DNA from 3 places in the Micromonospora sp. NPDC002296 genome. Region 3 is predicted to be linked to each of the others. Evidence: riboswitches for the same ligand, from Rfam matches in the RefSeq annotation. Region 3 holds a riboswitch; each other region holds the start of a gene.

Region 1 (5,865 bases), on a different contig from region 3:
GCGAGACCCCGTTGACCAACTCCATCACGATGGCCGCGCCCGCGGTCGACTCGACGTACTCGTAGAGCCGGGAGACGTGCTGATCGTCGATCTCGGCCAGCAGCCGGGCCTCGGCTCGGAAGGGGTCGCGGAAGGCCGGGTCCGTGCCGAGGACGCCGGCGAGGTACTTCACGGCGACCGGGGTGCCGGACCCGTCGTGGGTGGCGAGCACCACCCGCCCGGACGCGCCCACGCCCAGCTCGCGTACCTCGGTGTAGCCGGACACCCGCCAGCTGTTCCCACTCATTGGACGGTCTCCACGGCTCTTCCGGATTGACGCCCGGCACACAGGGACGCCGCTCATTGTGGCGGGCGCTGTCCAGTCCGCCATCGGCGCAACGGCTGCATCCTCCACACCGGACGTAGGCGTCTCGTCCGTTGCGTGTTGGCTGACTGTGGACGGCGGCACTCTCCCTAAGGCGTCCTAGGAGGCTAGGTGAACGGGGGCGATTGGCGGCCACCCCGTTCGGACGCCGGCTCCCCGCCGGTCACCTCTGGTATTGCGCGTCGGTTGGAAATATCCTCCACCTCACGCGTTGCCCCTGAAGCTCCTTTACACCCCCGCCGTCGTCGGCCACAGAGGAGATGCCATGCACTTCGACCACCCCGAGCTGGACCGCCGCACCCTGTTGCGGGCCGGTCTCGGCGCGGCGGCCGTCGCCGTCGTCGGCACGGAACTCGCGTTCCCCGCCACCGCGCAGGCCGAGTCCGGATCGGACGTCGACTGGATCATCAGCTGCGACGAGTGGGGAGCCAGACCGCCGTCCGGTTCCCTGCCGCTCAGCGCCATCGCCACCAACAAGATCATCGTGCACCACATGGCGTTCCCGAACGTCACCGACTACTCGCGGGACCAGGCCGTGAAGCTGGCCCGGGACTGCCAGAACCTGCACATGGACGGCAACGGCTGGTCAGACACCGGCCAGCACTTCACCGTCAGCCGGGGCGGGCACGTGCTGGAGGGCCGGCGCGGCAGCCTCGAGCAGCTGGCCGCCGGCGACCGGCAGGTGATCTCGGCGCACTGCCCCGGGGAGAACGGCCGGGCCATCGGCATCGAGAACGAGGGCACGTACGTCACCGAGACGCCGCCGCAGGAACTGCTGGACTCGCTGGTCCAGCTCTGCGCCACGGTCGGCCGCCGGTACGGCCTGCACGCCCACGACATCTTCGGGCACTGGGACTTCCGCGCCACCGCGTGCCCGGGAGCCGCGTTCTACCGGCAGTTCCCGGAACTGCGCCGGCGGGTCTTCCATGAGCTGGGCACCGACATCGGCGACGTGCCGGCCCGCCGCTGGCCGGACCTGTGGCGGTTCGTCGGCTCCCCGACCGTGCGGGTGGTGAAGTACCTGCTCACCCATCACGGCTACGTCGTGCCGGTGAACAACACGTTCGACGCCGCGACCGTCGTCGCCGTGCAGGACTGGCAGGCCCGCAACGGCATCCCGGTCGACATCGACGCCACCCTCACCGGGCCGACCTGGGAGACCCTCGCACCCGAACTGGACAAGAACGCCACCGGCGCCCCGGTCAGCGCCGTCCAGTTCATCCTGAACTCCAAGGGCTACGCCGACGTCACGGTGACCGGCGAGTTCGACCACGCCACCAAGAAGGCCGTCCAGGACCTCCAGCGGCTGCACGGCCTGCACCCGAACGGCAAGGTCAGCACCAGCACCTGGTGCGCGCTCGTCGGCGGCGTGGTCCGCCAGTCGTTCCAGGCGGGCTGACCGGCTCCCGGTCGTGGTGGGGCGGGTCCGGCCGTGGGTCCGCCCCACCACGCACGCCCGGGCACCCCTGGGGAGCCCGGGGTTGTTACTGGTGAGATCGTCTTTTCCACCGTCGCCAGTCCCCCAGCGAGCGGCTGTGGCCGGGATGCCGAGCTCGTGAACCGGCGCGGACAGGCTGCCAGGCCGGCTAGCGCGGCGGCCATCTCGGCCGGACCACGTCTTCACGGCGCTCGGCACCGGCCCCGCACCGGAGGCTGAACCCCGGGTGAGGGCGATGCGTGCCGGCCGGAGCACTTACTCAGGGTGAGCGTGGTCATAACGACTGGACGCCCGGCCCGGTGCCGCTGCTAGGCTCCTCACCAGGTCATGAGCGCCAGCGTCAAGCCCCGGCTCGCTGGCCGGCAACCCTCCTCCGCGGTGGGGTGCCCCGGGTGAAGACCAGGCACCGGAGTTTCCCCGGTGCAAGCGTGGCCTGGTCCCCAGGTCAACACCGACCTTGGAGAACCATGTCTGCTCGTCCTTGCGCCCCGGCCGCGTCACCATCCCGCCCCGCGCTGATCAGGCGTCGGCACGTGGACCTGATGCGGGTGTGCAGCGACGGCTGTCGCCGTCACGCGGCGCGCTGAGCGCCTCCTCTTCCGTAGCAGTCCCCTTCCGCGGCAGCCCACCGGCGTGCCGCGTCCGGCGGCGTGCCGTCCGCGCGCCGCCCTCATCCCAGGAGACACCTGTGCGATTCCTCCCTGCCCTGACCAGGTTCGCCGCGCTGGGCGTCGCGGCCGTCGTCGGCGCCGCCACCCTCACCGCCTGCGGCGACGACACCTCGGCCGCCGCCGACAACCCGTACGGCCTGGTCCAGCCCGGCGTGCTGCGGGCCGGCACCCTCACCGACGCGCCGCCGAACGTGTACCTGAAGGACGGAAAGTTCACCGGCTTCGACAACGACCTGCTCACCGCGGTCGCGGACAAGATCGGCCTGCGGGTGGAGTTCGTCGGAACCGACTTCTCCGCGCTGCTGTCGCAGGTCAACAACCGCAAGTTCGACGTGGGCAGCTCCTCGATCACCATCACCGAGGCGCGGAAGAAGACCGTCGACTTCGGCAACGGCTACGACTTCGGCTACTTCGGGCTGGACGTCCCGGCCGGATCCCCGATCACCGGCTTCGACCAGCTCGCCGGCAAGCGGGTGGTGGTCGTGCAGGGCACCGTGCAGGACGACTACGCCACCGGCCAGAAGCTGGACCCGGTGCGGGTGCCGGACTACAACGGAGCGCTCAACCAGCTCAAGGCCGGCACCGCCGATGCCTGGATCGCCCCGGCCGAGATCGGCGACAAGTCCGCCGCCGACAGCGGCGGGAAGATCACGGTGGCCGCGAAGCAGCTCAGTTCCACGCCGACCGCGTACGCGGTGGCCAAGGGCAACGACGCGCTGCGCGCGGCGCTGGACAAGGGCCTCGACGAGGTCATCGCCGACGGCACGTGGAGCCGGTTGCAGGAGCAGTACTACCCGGGCCGGCCGATTCCGGCGGACTTCAAGCCGGGCAGCGGCTCGGTGCCGGTGCCGGGCGCATCAGCGGCCCCGTCCGGATCGGCCGCGCCGTCGGCGTCGTCCTGAGCACGCGGGCGTGACGGCACGGGTGACGCCGGGCCGACGGTACCGATGACCAGCGAGCGGGGCGGACGGGAAGACGACTGATGGATCCACTGAGCACCCTGTGGGAGACCTTCTTCGACTGGGACTCCATGCGTGCGGCGTTGCCCGAGATGCTGACCGTCGGGCTGCCCAACACGCTGATCCTGGCGATCTCGGCCGCCCTGCTCGGCTCGCTGCTGGGCATGCTGCTGGCGGTCGCGGGCATCTCGCGTACCCGGTGGTTGCGCTGGCCGGCGCGGGTGTACACGGACGTCTTCCGCGGCCTGCCGGCAGCGGCGACGATCCTGCTCATCGGCGTCGGCCTGGCGCCGCTGGGCATGCAGGTGTGGGGGCCGAACCCGTACCCGCTGGGCATCCTGGCGCTGTCGCTGATCGCGTCGGCGTACATCGGGGAGATCTTCCGGGCCGGCATCCAGAGCGTGGAGGCCGCCCAGCTGGAGGGGGCCCGGGCGCTGGGGTTCTCCTGGGGCGAGGCGATGCGGCTGGTGATCATCCCGCAGGGGGTCCGTCGGGTGCTGCCGGCCTGGGTGAACCAGCTCATCGCCCTGATCAAGGACTCCAGCCTGGTCTACTTCCTCGGCCTGGTGGCCAGCCAGCGGGAGCTGTTCCGCATCGGGCAGGACCACGCGGCGACCACCGGCAACGAGTCGGCGCTGCTGCTGGCGGGCCTGCTCTACCTGACGCTGACCGTGCCGCTGACCCACGCGGTGAACTGGATCGACCGGCGGCTGCGGCAGGGCCGGCCCGCCACGGCGGCCGAGGACGACAGCGCACTGGCGCTCGCCGGGCAGAACGCGCTGCCCGGCGACGCCGCCGCCCGCGCGAGCACGGGGAAGGACGAGCGATGAGCACCACGACCGGCACGACGACCCCGGTGAGCCTGAGCGTGCGGGACGTGCACCTCGCCTTCGGCGCCAACCGGGTGCTGCGCGGCGCGAGCCTGGACGTCGGCCGGGGCGGCACGGCCTGCGTAATCGGGCCGTCCGGGTCGGGCAAGTCCACCCTGCTGCGCACGATCAACCGGCTCATCGAGCCGGACCGCGGGGACGTGCTGCTGGACGGGCGCAGCGTGCTGGCCGACGACCCGGACGCGCTGCGCCAGCGGATCGGCATGGTGTTCCAGCAGTTCAACCTCTTCCCGCACATGACGGTCCTGCGCAACATCACCCTGGCGCTGCGCCGGCTCAAACGGCTCGGCGAGGACGAGGCCGCGCAGGTGGCCCGCGCCCAGCTGGAGCGGGTCGGGCTGGCCGGCCGGGCCGACGCCCGGCCGGCGCACCTGTCCGGCGGGCAGCAGCAGCGGGTGGCGATCGCCCGGGCGCTGGCGTTGCAGCCACAGGTGATGCTCTTCGACGAGGCGACCTCGGCCCTGGACCCGGAGCTGGTCAAGGGGGTGCTGGGCATCATGGCGGAGCTGTCGGCGGGCGGCATGACCATGGTGGTGGTGACCCACGAGATGGGCTTCGCCCGCGAGGTCGCCGACACCGTGGCGTTCATGGACGGCGGGGTGGTGCTGGAGGCCGGCGAGCCGGCGGCGATCTTCGAGCGTCCCGAGCATCCCCGGTTGCGCCGCTTCCTGTCCCAGGTGCTCTGACCGGGCCGCCCCGCCGGCCAGGTTCCGAAACTTTCGGCCCCGCTGTCGGCGCATGACCGGCGAATGTCGGGCTAGAGCTTTCCGAAACTTCTCGATAGCATGTATCGAAAGTCACTGATGTCGTCGGCCGCGCGACGACTTCGATCCCCGGAGGGCAGTCAGGCATGAGCAGCTCAGCAGCACGCGACCGCGGAAGCGCCAGAAATCGACCGGGCCGACGCGCGGCGCTGGTCTCCGCCGCCGTCGGCACGGTGGCCGCCGGCATGGTGCTGGCGCTGGCCACCGCGGCCAGCGCCGGCACCACCCTCGCCACCGCGGCGGCCGAGAAGGGCCGCTACTTCGGCACCGCGGTGGCGGCGAACAAGCTGTCGGATTCCACGTACGTCGGGATCCTGAACCGCGAGTTCAACATGGTCACCCCCGAGAACGAGATGAAGTGGGACGCGACCGAGCCGTCCCAGGGCCAGTTCAGCTACGCCAACGCCGACCGCATCGTCAACCACGCCCGCGCCAACGGGATGCAGGTGCGGGGCCACGCGCTGGCCTGGCACTCCCAGCAGCCCGGCTGGGCGCAGAACCTCAGCGGCAGCGCGCTGCGCTCGGCCATGGTCAACCACGTCACCCAGGTCGCCACCTACTACCGGGGCAAGATCCACTCCTGGGACGTGGTCAACGAGGCGTTCGCCGACGGCGGCAGCGGCGCCCGGCGCGACTCGAACCTCCAGCGCACCGGCAACGACTGGATCGAGGTGGCGTTCCGCGCCGCCCGCACCGCCGACCCGGGCGCGAAGCTCTGCTACAACGACTACAACACCGACGGGCAGAACGCGAAGTCCAACGCGGTGTACACGATGGTC
Region 2 (5,865 bases), on a different contig from region 3:
ATCCCCCGCAACAACCCGTACTACCAGGTGTTTCAGCCCAGCGCCAACCAGGTCGAGTGGGCCGTCGACCTGGCGGTGAACAACCTGCTGCGCGTCGATCGGACCATCCCGGGAATCCCGACCTACAAGCCGCAGGTGATGTTCAACCTGCCGGCGGGCTCGCCGCTCGTTCCGGCCCAGCTCATGCTGGCGATCCTGGCCCAGGAGACGAACCTCGCGCAGGCGTCGTGGCACGCGGTGCCGGGTGACGCCGGCAACCCGCTGATCTCCGACTACTACGGCAACCGCCCGCACGGCGAGAACATCAAGATCATCGACTACGCCCAGGCGGACTGCGGCTACGGCATCTCCCAGGTGACCGACGGGATGGCCAGCGGGCAGACGACGTACAACTCCTCCCAGCAGCAGGCCATCGCAGTCGACTACATGGCGAACATCGCCGCCGGGCTGAAGATCCTGGTGCAGAAGTGGCAGGAGGTCCAGGCGACCGGTTCGCAGCTGAACAACAACGACCCGCGGTACATCGAGAACTGGTTCCTCGCGGTCTGGGGGTACAACTCCGGGGTCTACCAGAACACCGGCGGCCCGTACGGCGTGGGCTGGTTCAACAACCCTGCCAACCCGACCTACAAGGCGAACCGCACCCCGTTCCTGCGCGCCTCCCTGGACGACGCCAGCCACCCGGCCGACTGGTCCTACCCCGAGAAGATCATGGGATGGGCGGAGACCCCGCAGTGGCAGTGGATTCCTCCGCTGACGAAGTACGAGAAGCCGAACTTCGGCGTGGGCTCCGGCAACCTTCTACAACTGCCCGGTCGCTTCCAGTTCTGCGGGTCGGTCAACTACTGCACGCCCAACGCCGCCGACCCGTGTCCCTCCTGGAACTCGAACTGCTGGTGGCACGGCACGACCAGTTGGGGCGACGGTTGTGCGGCCAAGTGCGCCACCGGGAAGCTGGCCCACTCGCTGACCGCGCCCGAGCCGCCGGTCATCTACGTGTACTCGCCCTCGTGCACGCCGTTCCAGGCGGACATCGGTACGGTGGCGGCCGTCATCGACAACCTCAACAGCGAATCGGGCGTGAACCGGCTCGGGTGCGCGGGCCGGCCCAGAGGCGGGAAGTTCACCCTGCGCACCGGTAAGCCGTTTGGCTCTCCGGCCGGGCTTTACGGGCAGGTCGACCTGCACCAGTTGGGTGCCGGCTACCTCGGCCACACATGGTTCACGCACTCGTACGACGGGCAACAGAACCAGGGAAAGGATGCGATGCACCACCGCGTCCTGGGGACGTGGACGACCGACCTGCCCTCCGACGACTACGAGATCATCGTCCACCTGCCCTCGCACGGGGCGAACGAACAGGTGGAGTATGTGATCTCCCAGGGCAACGGTGGGGCCGGCGGGACCGACACCCAGGTCATCTGCGAAATCGACCAGAACGTCAGCGCGTCTGACGACAAGTGGGTCTCGCTCGGCTGGATGTGGCTCTACCCCGGGGCCAAGGTGCAGCTCGACAACATCATCGCCGGAGCCGACGGCACCGTGGACGTGGCGTACGACGCGATCGCCTTCGTCAACGTGCCCGGCTACGCCAACGGTCGTAGCTGCGGCTCGCCGTACCCGATGAACTGACGGGTCTAGCCACTGGGCGGTCGGGGCGGGCGGATGCCCGTTCCCGACCGCCCCGCGGCCTGCCGGGGTCTTGCGTCGCCGGTTAGGTCGAGCGCGTTCTCGGCGTTGCGTCGGGCCAGTCGGATCGCCGGGTGCGCGCATCCGCGCTCGCGGCGGGCACCGCGAACTCCGGCTGTGTGTCCGCCGTATCGGAATCCGGGCATCCCCGTATTTCGATCGCCGCGCCCCGGCCGGCGCCGGAGCGGCCGACGCGTCACCGTGGGAGCGTTCCCACAGGGAGGGATGCCGTGGACACCCCCCGCCCCTTCTCGCATGCTGGACGCATCGATCAATGTCGTTGGAGGTGTCGCATGAAGTTCGACCGACTCGGTGGACTCGTCCTGTCCCTGTTCCGCATGGTGGTCGGCCTGCTCTTCCTGTGCCACGGGCTGTCGTCGCTGTTCGGCGTGCTCGGCGGTGCCCGGGGCACCGGCCAGGCCGTCCCGTTCGGCGAGTGGCCGGGCTGGTGGGCGGCGCTGATCCAGGCAGCCTGCGGCGTGCTGGTGCTGGCCGGGCTGTTCACCCGGCCCGCCGCGCTGGTCGCCTCGGGCTCGATGGCGTACGCCTACTTCGTGGTGCACCAGCCCGACGGGCTGCTCCCGCTGCGCAACGGCGGCGAGCTGGCGGCGCTGTTCTGCTGGTCGTTCGCGCTCGTCGCGGTGCTCGGCCCCGGCACTTGGGCGTTGGACAGCCTGCTCCGCCGCCGTCGGGAGCCCGCCGTCGCGGCCCCGGTGCCCGGCAAGCGGTCAGTGCCGGCTTGAGTCGTCCCCCCGCCGCTACGGTTTGTACGGCTCGTCGGTGTGGCTGACCTCGGTGAACGTGCTGCCGGAGAGCTGGTAGTGCGAGGTGCGCCGGATGTCCAGCTCGGCCATGCTGCGCTCGGCGGAGCGGGTCAGCCAGACGACCTTCGCCCGGCCGCCCGACACGGTGATCGAGACGACCGGGGTCCGGTCGTCCAGTTCGGCCAGGCTCTGGTAGACCGGCTCACCGTCGGCGTTGCGCCACACGACGAGGGTGTAGAAGGTGCCGCTGCCCCCGCTCTTGAGGGCGACCGCGCCGACCGCGTCCGCCGCGCCGTCGCCGTCGAGGTCGCCGATCCCGCAGGGCTTCTGGAGGGTGACCGTGTCGCCGTCCTCGCCGGACCAGACGCCCTCGGCCAGCGGGAGGTAGTCGGCGTATCCCTGGTAGGGGACCTTGGTGCTGCCGACGTGGGCGCCGGCGAGCTGCTTGCAGGTCAGGGCGGGCACCTTCTTCGGAGCGGGCAGCGGCGGCGCGGCGGTGGTGCCGGCGACGGTCGGCTCCGGCGGTGCGGCGGGGCCCGTCGTCGCCGGGGCCTGCTCCGGGCCGTCCTCCGCCGGGTCGGCCGGGTCGTCGGCGGCCGGGGCGGTGGTCGTACCCGCCGAGGAGGTCGACCCCCCGGGGTCGCAACCCGCGGTCAACAGGCAGGCCAGGGCGAGGATCGCGAGGCTGGGCAGGGTCCGGCGCATCGGCCAGTTCCTCTCTCGGGGGGTGGGCTTCCCGCACCGTAGCGGCCCCGCGCCACCCGGGCGATCAAGGCCCCGGCCGGCCCCGTCGACGCAGGGGCCCGGCCGGCGGGGGCCACCCGGTCAGCCCCCGCAGACCCGCCAGTCGCCACCCTCCTTGACCAGGCTGATGACCCTGTTCCGGTTCGCGATCCTGACGGTCACCTCGGCGCTGGTGTCGCCGTTGCTGGTGTGTACCTGGGTGTTGGTGACGCGGTACTCGTCCAGGGGCGGCTCGGCCTGCCGGGCCCGGGTGAACTGCGCCTCGGTCTGCCGGCTGCGCAGTCGCTCGCAGAGCCGGGCGTACGCGGCCGGGTAGTCGCCCGCCTTCGTGTCGTCCAGGTAGGCGGTCGCGGCGTCCCGTGCCGGGGTGATGGTGCCCTGCACGGTGCGGAACAGCCAGAGGCCGCCGCCGATCGCGCCGGCGCAGCAGAGCAGTGCCACCACGGCGACCACGATGATCACGGTGCGGGTCGTCCGGCTGAGCCCGCGGGACTTCTGGGGCGGCCCGGGGAAACCGGGTGTCGGGGGGTACGTCACGCGGTGAGCGTAGAAACCCCAGGCCAGCCCCCATGCGGGTCCCCCCTTGGAATTGATCAAGGCCAACGTCGCGGATGGTGTTGATGCCGATTCCCACGGTGACGGTGTGATCAATTCAATGCCCCGAAGCGGCCCACACGCTGGAACCTTCAGTGGCGGAGCCGGCGATCCGCCGTAGACTCGGGCGCACAACTGAATACCTCATCCAGAGGGGCAGAGGGATACGGCCCGACGAAGCCCCGGCAACCACCCGCGCGCGCTCGACGACGAGCGGTGCGGACAGGTGCCAATTCCGTCCCCGCCGCAGGGTGCGATGCGGGGAAAGATGAGAGGACCTCCTCGACATGACGTCGACCCTCGCCGCCTCCGGCATCGACACCACCGCCAGCCCCGCCCGCGCCCTGGTCTGCCGGGCCTGCACCGCGCGCTACCCGCTCGCCGCGCAGCACGCCTGTTACGAGTGTTTCGGCCCCCTGGAGGTCGACTACGACGCCGCCGCCCTGGCCCGGGTGACCCGCGAGCAGATCGAGGCCGGACCGCAGAACATCTGGCGGTACGCCGCCCTCCTCCCGGCCGGCCAGGACCCCGCCACCCGGGTCACCGTCGACCCGGGGCTGACCCCGCTGGTCGCCGCGCCCAACCTCGCCGCCGAGCTGGGCATCACCGCCCCGCTCTGGGTCAAGGACGACAGCGCGAACCCCACCCACTCCTTCAAGGACCGGGTGGTCTCGGTGGCCCTCACCGCCGCCCGGGCGCTCGGTTTCACCCGGTTCGCCTGCGCCTCGACCGGCAACCTGGCCAACTCGGTCGCCGCCCACGCGGCCCGCGCCGGGGTCCCCTCGGTCGTGTTCATCCCCAGCGACCTGGAGGCGGGCAAGGTGGTCACCACCGCCGTCTACGGGGGCGAACTGGTCGCCATCGACGGCTCCTACGACGACGTGAACCGGCTCTGCGGCGAGCTGGTGGAGACCGACGAGTTCGAGGACACGGCGTTCGTCAACGTCAACGTCCGCCCGTACTACGCCGAGGGCTCCAAGACCCTCGGGTACGAGGTGGCCGAGCAGCTCGGCTGGCGCATCCCGGCCCAGGTGGTCATCCCGATGGCCAGCGGCGAGCTGCTTACCAAGATCGACAAGGCGTTCAGCGAGCTGGTCGAGATCGGCCTCGTCGAGGCCCCGGTCGGTGGCTGGAAGGTCTTCGGCGCCCAGTCCGCCGGCTGCAACCCGATCGCCGCCGCCCTGCACGCCGACACCGACATCATCACCCCGGTCCGGCCGACCGGCATCGCCAAGTCGCTCAACATCGGCGATCCGGCCGCCGGCCTGTACGCCCTGGAGGCGGTCCGGCGCACCGACGGCTGGATGGAGTACGCCGACGACGACGAGATCCGCGACGGCATCCGGCTGCTGGCCCGGACGACCGGGGTGTTCGCCGAGACGGCCGGCGGGGTGACCGTGGCCGTGCTGCGCAAGCTGGTCGAGTCCGGCCGGCTCGACCCGACGGCGGAGACTGTGGTGTTCAACACCGGCGAAGGCCTGAAGACCATCGACGCCGTCGCCGGCCAGGTCGGCCCGACCCACCGGATCAAGCCCTCGCTGCGGGCCGCCCGGGACGCCGGCCTGCTCGGCTGACCTGCTCGACCGGCCCTGGTGCGGCATGCGGCCCTTCCCTGCCCCGGCCCGGAAGCGCGCCGTATGCCGTCACCGCCGGCCCTGCCCGCCGCCCCGACCGTCCGGTGGATGGGTGGATCGCCCGGACGAGGGATAGGGCGGATCCACCGAGTAACCGACTTTTTGCCCTGGGTGAGAGAAACCCGCCGGCGAGGACTTGACGGCACGAACCGGACGGCGCAAGATGCTCCGTGCGGGAGGGCGTTTCGCCGAAGACTTTCAGTTCTTGCGACCCAACGCCGAAGGCGTTGTGCGATCGTCCCTCCCGACCACGTCCGATCGGGCCGGCGATTAATTCGCTGGCCCGATCGTCTTTGCCGGGTCACCCTCAGCCCATGGGCATCACCATCACGCCGATCGACCCGGCCGACCAGAGCGCGGTCGACGCGGCGTACCGGATCAGGGCGGCGGCCGACGCGGCGGACGTCCCCGACTTCCCGCCGCTGTGCCGGCGACGGCTC
Region 3 (5,865 bases):
GGCGAACTTCTCCATCGCCGGGTGGGCCAGCCGGCGGGCCTGGAGCAGCGCCGCCGCCTCCGCCGCGTCGGTGGCCGCGTACACCTCGTCGGCCCCGGCCGCCTCGCACACCTCGGCGATCCGGGCCAGGTCCTCGGCGGCCCGCGACCCGGTGTCCACGGCGGCGAGCAGCAGCGCCTGCGCGTCGGTGCGCAGCCCCATCGGCTGGTACGCCTCGATCGCCGCCAGGTGGGTCCGGTCGAGCAGTTCCAGCAGGCTCGGGGTGAGCCCCTTCGCGGCGATCTGCGCCACCGCCACGCCGGCCTCCGCCGTGGAGTCGAATACGGCGACGAGGGTGAGCGACGCCTCCGGGGCGGGCCGCAGCGCGACGGTCACCTCGGTGACCACCCCGAGGGTGCCCTCCGAGCCGACGAAGAGGCGGGTCAGGTCGTACCCGGCGACGCCCTTGGCGGTGCGCCGGCCGGTGCGCAGCACCTCGCCGGAGGCGAGCACCAGTTCGAGGCCGAGCACGTACTCGCTGGTCACGCCGTACTTGACGCAGCACATGCCGCCCGCGTTGGTGGAGACGTTGCCGCCGATGGTCGACGACTCCCACGAGCCGGGGTCCGGCGGGTAGTACAGCCCTTCCCGCCGCACCGCCCCGGCCAGCGTCGCGTTCACCACGCCGGGCTGGACCACCGCGATCCGGCTCACCGGGTCGATCTCCAGGATCCGGTCCATCGCCACGGTGCTCAGCACGATCGCGCCGTCCATCGCGTTCGCCGCGCCGGCCAGCCCGGTCCGCGCCCCCTGCGGCACCACCGGTACGCCGTACCGGGCCGCCGCCCGGACCACGCCGACCACCTCGTCGGTGCCGCGCGGGCGGACCACCACCAGCGGCGTCCCGGAGGCGCACAGGTCGGCCTCGTCCCGCTCGTGCATCCGAAGCAGGTCCGGATCGGTCAGGACGGCGTCGTCGCCGAGCACGGCGCGCAGGTCGGCGAGGAGGGGGGAGGCAACCATGCAGCAGAGGCTAACCTCCGCCCCACCGCCCGACCATCCCCCCGCGATCTTGCACTTGCGGTCCCCGTTCTGCGCCTTGGGCGGCACATGTGCGGGCCGTAACCGCAAGAGGGCGGGGAGGGGGGTGGGTCAGTGGAGGGTGGCCAGTTCGCGGTGGAGGTTGGCGCGGGCCGGGTGTTCCCAGCGGGCGGCCAGGGTGGGCAGCCGGTAGAGGGTGGGCAGGGCCAGCAGGCCGTCGAGCACCGAGGCCCGCCCGGCCCGGAACGCCGGCTCCGGCACGTGCGCGTACTCCCGGCGGACGGCGGCGGCGTACCGGTCGTACTCGTCGGGCGGACCGGCCAGCACGGCCAGGTCGGCGTCGCAGAGCAGCGCGCCGTCGCGGTCCCCGGCCGCGACCGCGTGCCCGGCGGTGAGCAGCACCAGCCGGCGGACCTCCGCCACCGCCACGGTCGGCACCCCGACCCCGGTCAGCAGCGCGTCGGCGAGGTCGGCGCTGGCCCGTTCGTTGCCGTCCCCGCCGGCCCGCGGGTCGTAGACCGCGTCGTGGCACCAGGCGGCGAGCCGGACCAGGTCGGGGTCGTCGGCCAGTTCGGCGTGCGCGTCGACGACATCGAGGACGGCGGTCAGGTGCCGGACGGTGTGGTGGTGCCGGTGCGGTTCCCGCCAGCGGGCCAGCAGGCCCGCCCCGGCGTCGGTCAGCGCCGGTGAGTCCCCGGACCCGGCGCCCCGGGCCGCCGCCCGCCACCGGCCGATCAGTTCCGCCGCTCCCCGGCGGCCGTCCGATCCCGTCATCCGACCGAGTCTGCCGGAGCGGGCGAGGATTCACCGCCCGCACGGTGGGTAGTCCCCGCCATGGCCGTGGCCCGGGATCGCCGATCGTCGCTGCTGCGACGCGCCGGCCTGCACGACGGCGTGGCCGACATCGACTCGGCGCGGATCTCGGCGGCGATGGAGGAGCTTCGACGTCGCAGCAGAGCCACCCTGCACGATCGGCTGCACCGGGTCCGGATGGCGATGGGCCTGGCCGTGCAGGCCGGGCTGGCCGCCGCGCTGGCCTGGGCCATCTCCCACCACCTGCTGGGGAACCCGCAGCCGGTCTTCGCGCCGATCTCGGCGGTCGGCGCCCTGGCCGCGTCGGTCGGCCAGCGGCTGCGCCGGACCGTCGAGCTGATCGTCGGGGTGGCGGTCGGGGTGTTCCTCGGCGACCTGCTGATCTACCTCGTCGGCACCGGGGGCTGGCAGCTCGGGCTGGTGGTGACGGCGTCCATCGTGCTGACCCTCTTCTTCGGCGGGAGCGTGTCGGTCGTCATCCAGGCCGCCGCCACCGCCGTGCTGATCGTCACGCTCAGCCCGTCCACCCAGGACCTGGAGATACCGCGCTTCATCGATGCTTTGATCGGTGGCGGGATCGCGCTGGTGGTGACGGCGGTCCTGCTGCCGCTGAACCCGCTGCGGGTGATCAACCGGGCCGCCCGGCCCGCGCTGGACCTGCTCGCCGGCCAGCTCGACGCCACCGCCGAGGCGTTGCGCGGGCGGGACCGGGACAGCGCCCAGAAGGCCCTGGAACGGCTCCGCGAGAACAAGGAGGAGCTGAGCACCCTCATCGAGGCGATCGAGGGCGCGAAGGAGACCAGCATCCTCTCCCCGGCCCGTTGGCACCGGCGCAGCGAGCTGACCCACTACGCCGAGGCGGCCGACCCCATCGACCGCGCGATGCGCAACACCGGGACTCTGATCCGGCGTTCCGTGACGATGATCGAGGACGGGGAGCCGGTGCCGGAGCCGATGCCGGACGCGGTGGCCCACCTCGCCGAGTCGGTCCGCCTGCTCCGCCACGAGTTCGCGATCGGGGCGGAACCGGAGAAGGCCCGGGAACGGTCCCTGCGCGCGGTCAGTGAGGCCGGCCGGGCGTACGCGCAGGGGGTCGGGTTCTCCGGCAGCGTGGTGATCGCGCAGGTGCGTACCACCGCCAGCGACCTGCTGGTCGCCTCCGGCATCGACCAGGAGGATGCCAACCGGCTGATCCGGGTGTCCTTCGGCGAGCAGGAGAAACCGAACGTCGGCCCGGCCGAGAGTGTCCCCGCCCCGAAGCCGCCCACAGCCCCGCCGCTGGGCTGAGGCGCGCTCAGCCCAGCTCGGCGAGGGCGGTGAGCAAACTCTCGACGTGCTCCGGCGTGCTGCCCAGGCCGATGCTGGCCCGCAGGGCGGTCGGCGGCAGGTCCCGGTGCCCACTGCGCCCGGCGGCCTCGGTGAGCAGCCGACGGGCCAGCGGATGGGCGCAGAACAACCCGTCGCGGACCCCGATGTCGTACCGAATGGCCAGCTCCGCCGCGACCTCGGCCGAGTCCCGGCCGGCCAGCACGAACGAGGCGATGCCCACCCGGGGCGAGTCCGGGCCGAAGGTGCGCAGCTCCACCACGTGCGGCAGGGCGGCCAGGCCGGCCCGCAGCCGGGCCAGCAGCGTCTGCTCGCGGGCGTGCAGCGCGGCCCGGTCCGCCCCGGCCAGCGCCGCGCACACCGAGGCGAGCGCGACCGCGCCGAGCAGGTTGGGGGTGCCGGCCTCGTGCCGGGCCGGGCCGGTGGCCCAGCGCACATCGTGGGTGGCGGCGCCGACGTGACTCGTGGCGCCCCCACCGGCCAGGTACGGCGGGGCCGCGTCCAGCCAGTCGCCCCGGCCGAGCAGCACCCCCGCGCCGAACGGCGCGTACAGCTTGTGCCCGGAGACGGCCAGGTAGTCCACGTCCAGCGCGGCCACGTCTACCGGGGCGTGTGGGGCGAGCTGGGCGGCGTCCACCGCGATCCGGGCACCGTGCCGGCGGGCCACCCGGGCCAGCTCGGCCACCGGCCAGCGCTCCCCGGTCACGTTGCTAGCCCCGGTCACCGCCACCAGCACCGGCGGGCGGGCGGTGGTGCCCCGGCGCAACTCGGTCAGCGCCGCGTCCAGCGCCCGGACCGCCTCGGCGGGGTCGGCCGGCACCGGCAGCCGCACCGAGCCGCGCGGCCAGGGCAGCAGGTTGGCGTGGTGCTCCCCGGCGAACGTCACCACCGTGGTCCCGGCGGGCAGGATCCGGGCCAGCAGGTTCAGCGCGTCGGTGGTGTTGCGGGTGAACACCACGTGGTCGCCGGCGCGGGCGCCGAGGAAGTCGCCGACCGTCTGTCGGGCCCGCTCGTACTCCAGCGTGCAGCGCCGCGACAGCGCGCCGGCACCGCGGTGCACGCTGGCGTACCAGGGGAGCAGCTCGGCCACCGCGTCGGCCGCGGCCCGCGCGCACGGCGCGCTGGCGGCGTAGTCCAGGTTGATCTGGCCCGGCACGCCGAGCACGTCGAGCGGCCGTGACGACGCCGACACGGTCCGCGCGGGCGGCGGCGTGAGCGAGGGTACGAGGGTGACGGTCATGGCACGACCTCCGGGTCCGGGGACCCCGGGTGACAGCACCGGGACGGGGTCCGCGCTTGCCCAGCGCCGGACAGGGCTGGGCCCGGTCATCACCCGGGGCACCCCACCGCGAACTCGACGAGGGTTGCCGGCCAGCAAGCCGGGGCTTGACGCTGGCGCTCGTGACCTGACGACAGGATAACGGTCGACCGATGCGGCCGGAACAGCCGGCGGGGGATGACTACGCTGATGTAATGGCCGACACCCCGCCCGGCGGCGCCGCGTCGCCGTGGACCCCGCACGATCTCCCTTCGCAGCCCGGTGGGGCCGTCCCCCGGATGCCGGTGCGCCGGCTGGGCTGGCGGCGGGTCCTGGTGGTGGTCCTGGTGGTGCTGCTGATCGCGGCGTGCGCGGTCTACATGCTCTTCAAGCTCGGCGTCAACCTGGGGCCGGAGGCGCTGCTGATCGGCGTGGTCGCCGCGATCCTGCCGGTGCCGGTGCTGGTCTCCTGCTTCCTGTGGCTGGACCGGTACGAGCCGGAGCCGTTGAAGTACCTGATCTTCTGCTTCGTCTGGGGTGCGTTCGTCTCCACGGCCGCCTCGCTGACCGTGAACGGGTTCTTCGCCGCCCGGTTCGCCGACTGGGGGCTGCCCGACGCGTTGACCGCGGTGCTGGTCGCCCCGTTCATCGAGGAGCTGACCAAGGCGCTCGGCCCGATCCTGCTGCTGATCTTCCGCCGCCGGGAATGGTCCGGCATCACCGACGGCCTGGTCTACTGCGGGCTGTCGGCGGTCGGCTTCGCCATGGTGGAGAACATCCTCTACCTGGGCGGTTACGGCTACGCCTCCGGCGTCAACGAGTACGGTCCGGCGACCGGGGCGCGGCAGGTCATCGCGATCTTCATCGTCCGGATCCTGCTGTTCGGTTTCGCCCATCCGCTGTTCACCTCGATGACCGGCGTGGGTCTCGGCATCGCCGCCCGGACCGCCGACCGTCGGGTGCGCTTCCTCGCCCCGGTCGCGGGCCTGCTGCTGGCGATGATGCTGCACGGCACCTGGAACCTGCTGCCGTCGCTGGCCCAGGCCACCGGGCAGACGATGGTCGCCCTGTACGGCTACCTCGGGGTGATGGTGCCGATCTTCTTCGGCATGGTCGGGTTGGCGGTCTGGCTGCGCGGCTGGGAGGGGCGGCTGACCGAGCGCACCCTGCCCGACTACGTGCGGGCCGGGTGGCTGACCCCGCCGGAGGTGGCGGCACTGGGCAGCCTGGGCCGGCGGCACGCCGCCCGGACCTGGGCCCAGCGGGTGGCCGGCGACGCGGGGCTCAAGGCGATGCGTGGGTACCAGTTCTCCGCCACCCGGCTGGCGCTGCTGCGCGACGGGATGCACCGAGGGCTGGACCGCCGACCAATCGACCGGGAACGGACCGCGTGGGAGGAACGGGAGCTGCTGGACGCGATCACCGCGTACCGGTCCTTCTTCGTCGGC

What was found. Region 3 has a riboswitch for S-adenosylmethionine ahead of ABT023_RS22550 (aminotransferase class V-fold PLP-dependent enzyme). Riboswitches for the same ligand answer to the same signal wherever they lie in the genome.
Region 1: it holds a riboswitch for S-adenosylmethionine, as region 3 does, so the genes downstream of both, ABT023_RS28280 (ABC transporter substrate-binding protein) here and ABT023_RS22550 (aminotransferase class V-fold PLP-dependent enzyme) in region 3, are expected to answer to the same signal.
Region 2: it holds a riboswitch for S-adenosylmethionine, as region 3 does, so the genes downstream of both, thrC (threonine synthase) here and ABT023_RS22550 (aminotransferase class V-fold PLP-dependent enzyme) in region 3, are expected to answer to the same signal.

The regions. Positions count from the first base shown of each region.
Region 1 is NZ_JBEOWQ010000084.1:1,476-7,340, reverse strand. Features, by position in the region: gene ABT023_RS28290 (protein kinase domain-containing protein) at 1-286, opposite strand, end outside; gene ABT023_RS28285 (peptidoglycan recognition protein family protein) at 630-1,763, shown strand; SAM riboswitch class IV at 2,126-2,237, shown strand; gene ABT023_RS28280 (ABC transporter substrate-binding protein) at 2,491-3,375, shown strand; gene ABT023_RS28275 (amino acid ABC transporter permease) at 3,456-4,262, shown strand; gene ABT023_RS28270 (amino acid ABC transporter ATP-binding protein) at 4,259-5,008, shown strand; gene ABT023_RS28265 (glycoside hydrolase family 10 protein) at 5,173-5,865, shown strand, end outside.
Region 2 is NZ_JBEOWQ010000003.1:267,007-272,871, forward strand. Features, by position in the region: gene ABT023_RS04460 (hypothetical protein) at 1-1,632, shown strand, start outside; gene ABT023_RS04465 (DoxX family protein) at 1,983-2,432, shown strand; gene ABT023_RS04470 (hypothetical protein) at 2,448-3,158, opposite strand; gene ABT023_RS04475 (Rv0361 family membrane protein) at 3,279-3,734, opposite strand; SAM riboswitch class I at 3,933-4,066, shown strand; gene thrC (threonine synthase) at 4,079-5,365, shown strand; gene ABT023_RS04485 (GNAT family N-acetyltransferase) at 5,740-5,865, shown strand, end outside.
Region 3 is NZ_JBEOWQ010000034.1:52,605-58,469, reverse strand. Features, by position in the region: gene ABT023_RS22565 (FAD-binding oxidoreductase) at 1-1,002, opposite strand, end outside; gene ABT023_RS22560 (HD domain-containing protein) at 1,132-1,794, opposite strand; gene ABT023_RS22555 (FUSC family protein) at 1,861-3,120, shown strand; gene ABT023_RS22550 (aminotransferase class V-fold PLP-dependent enzyme) at 3,128-4,399, opposite strand; SAM riboswitch class IV at 4,447-4,566, opposite strand; gene ABT023_RS22545 (PrsW family intramembrane metalloprotease) at 4,591-5,865, shown strand, end outside.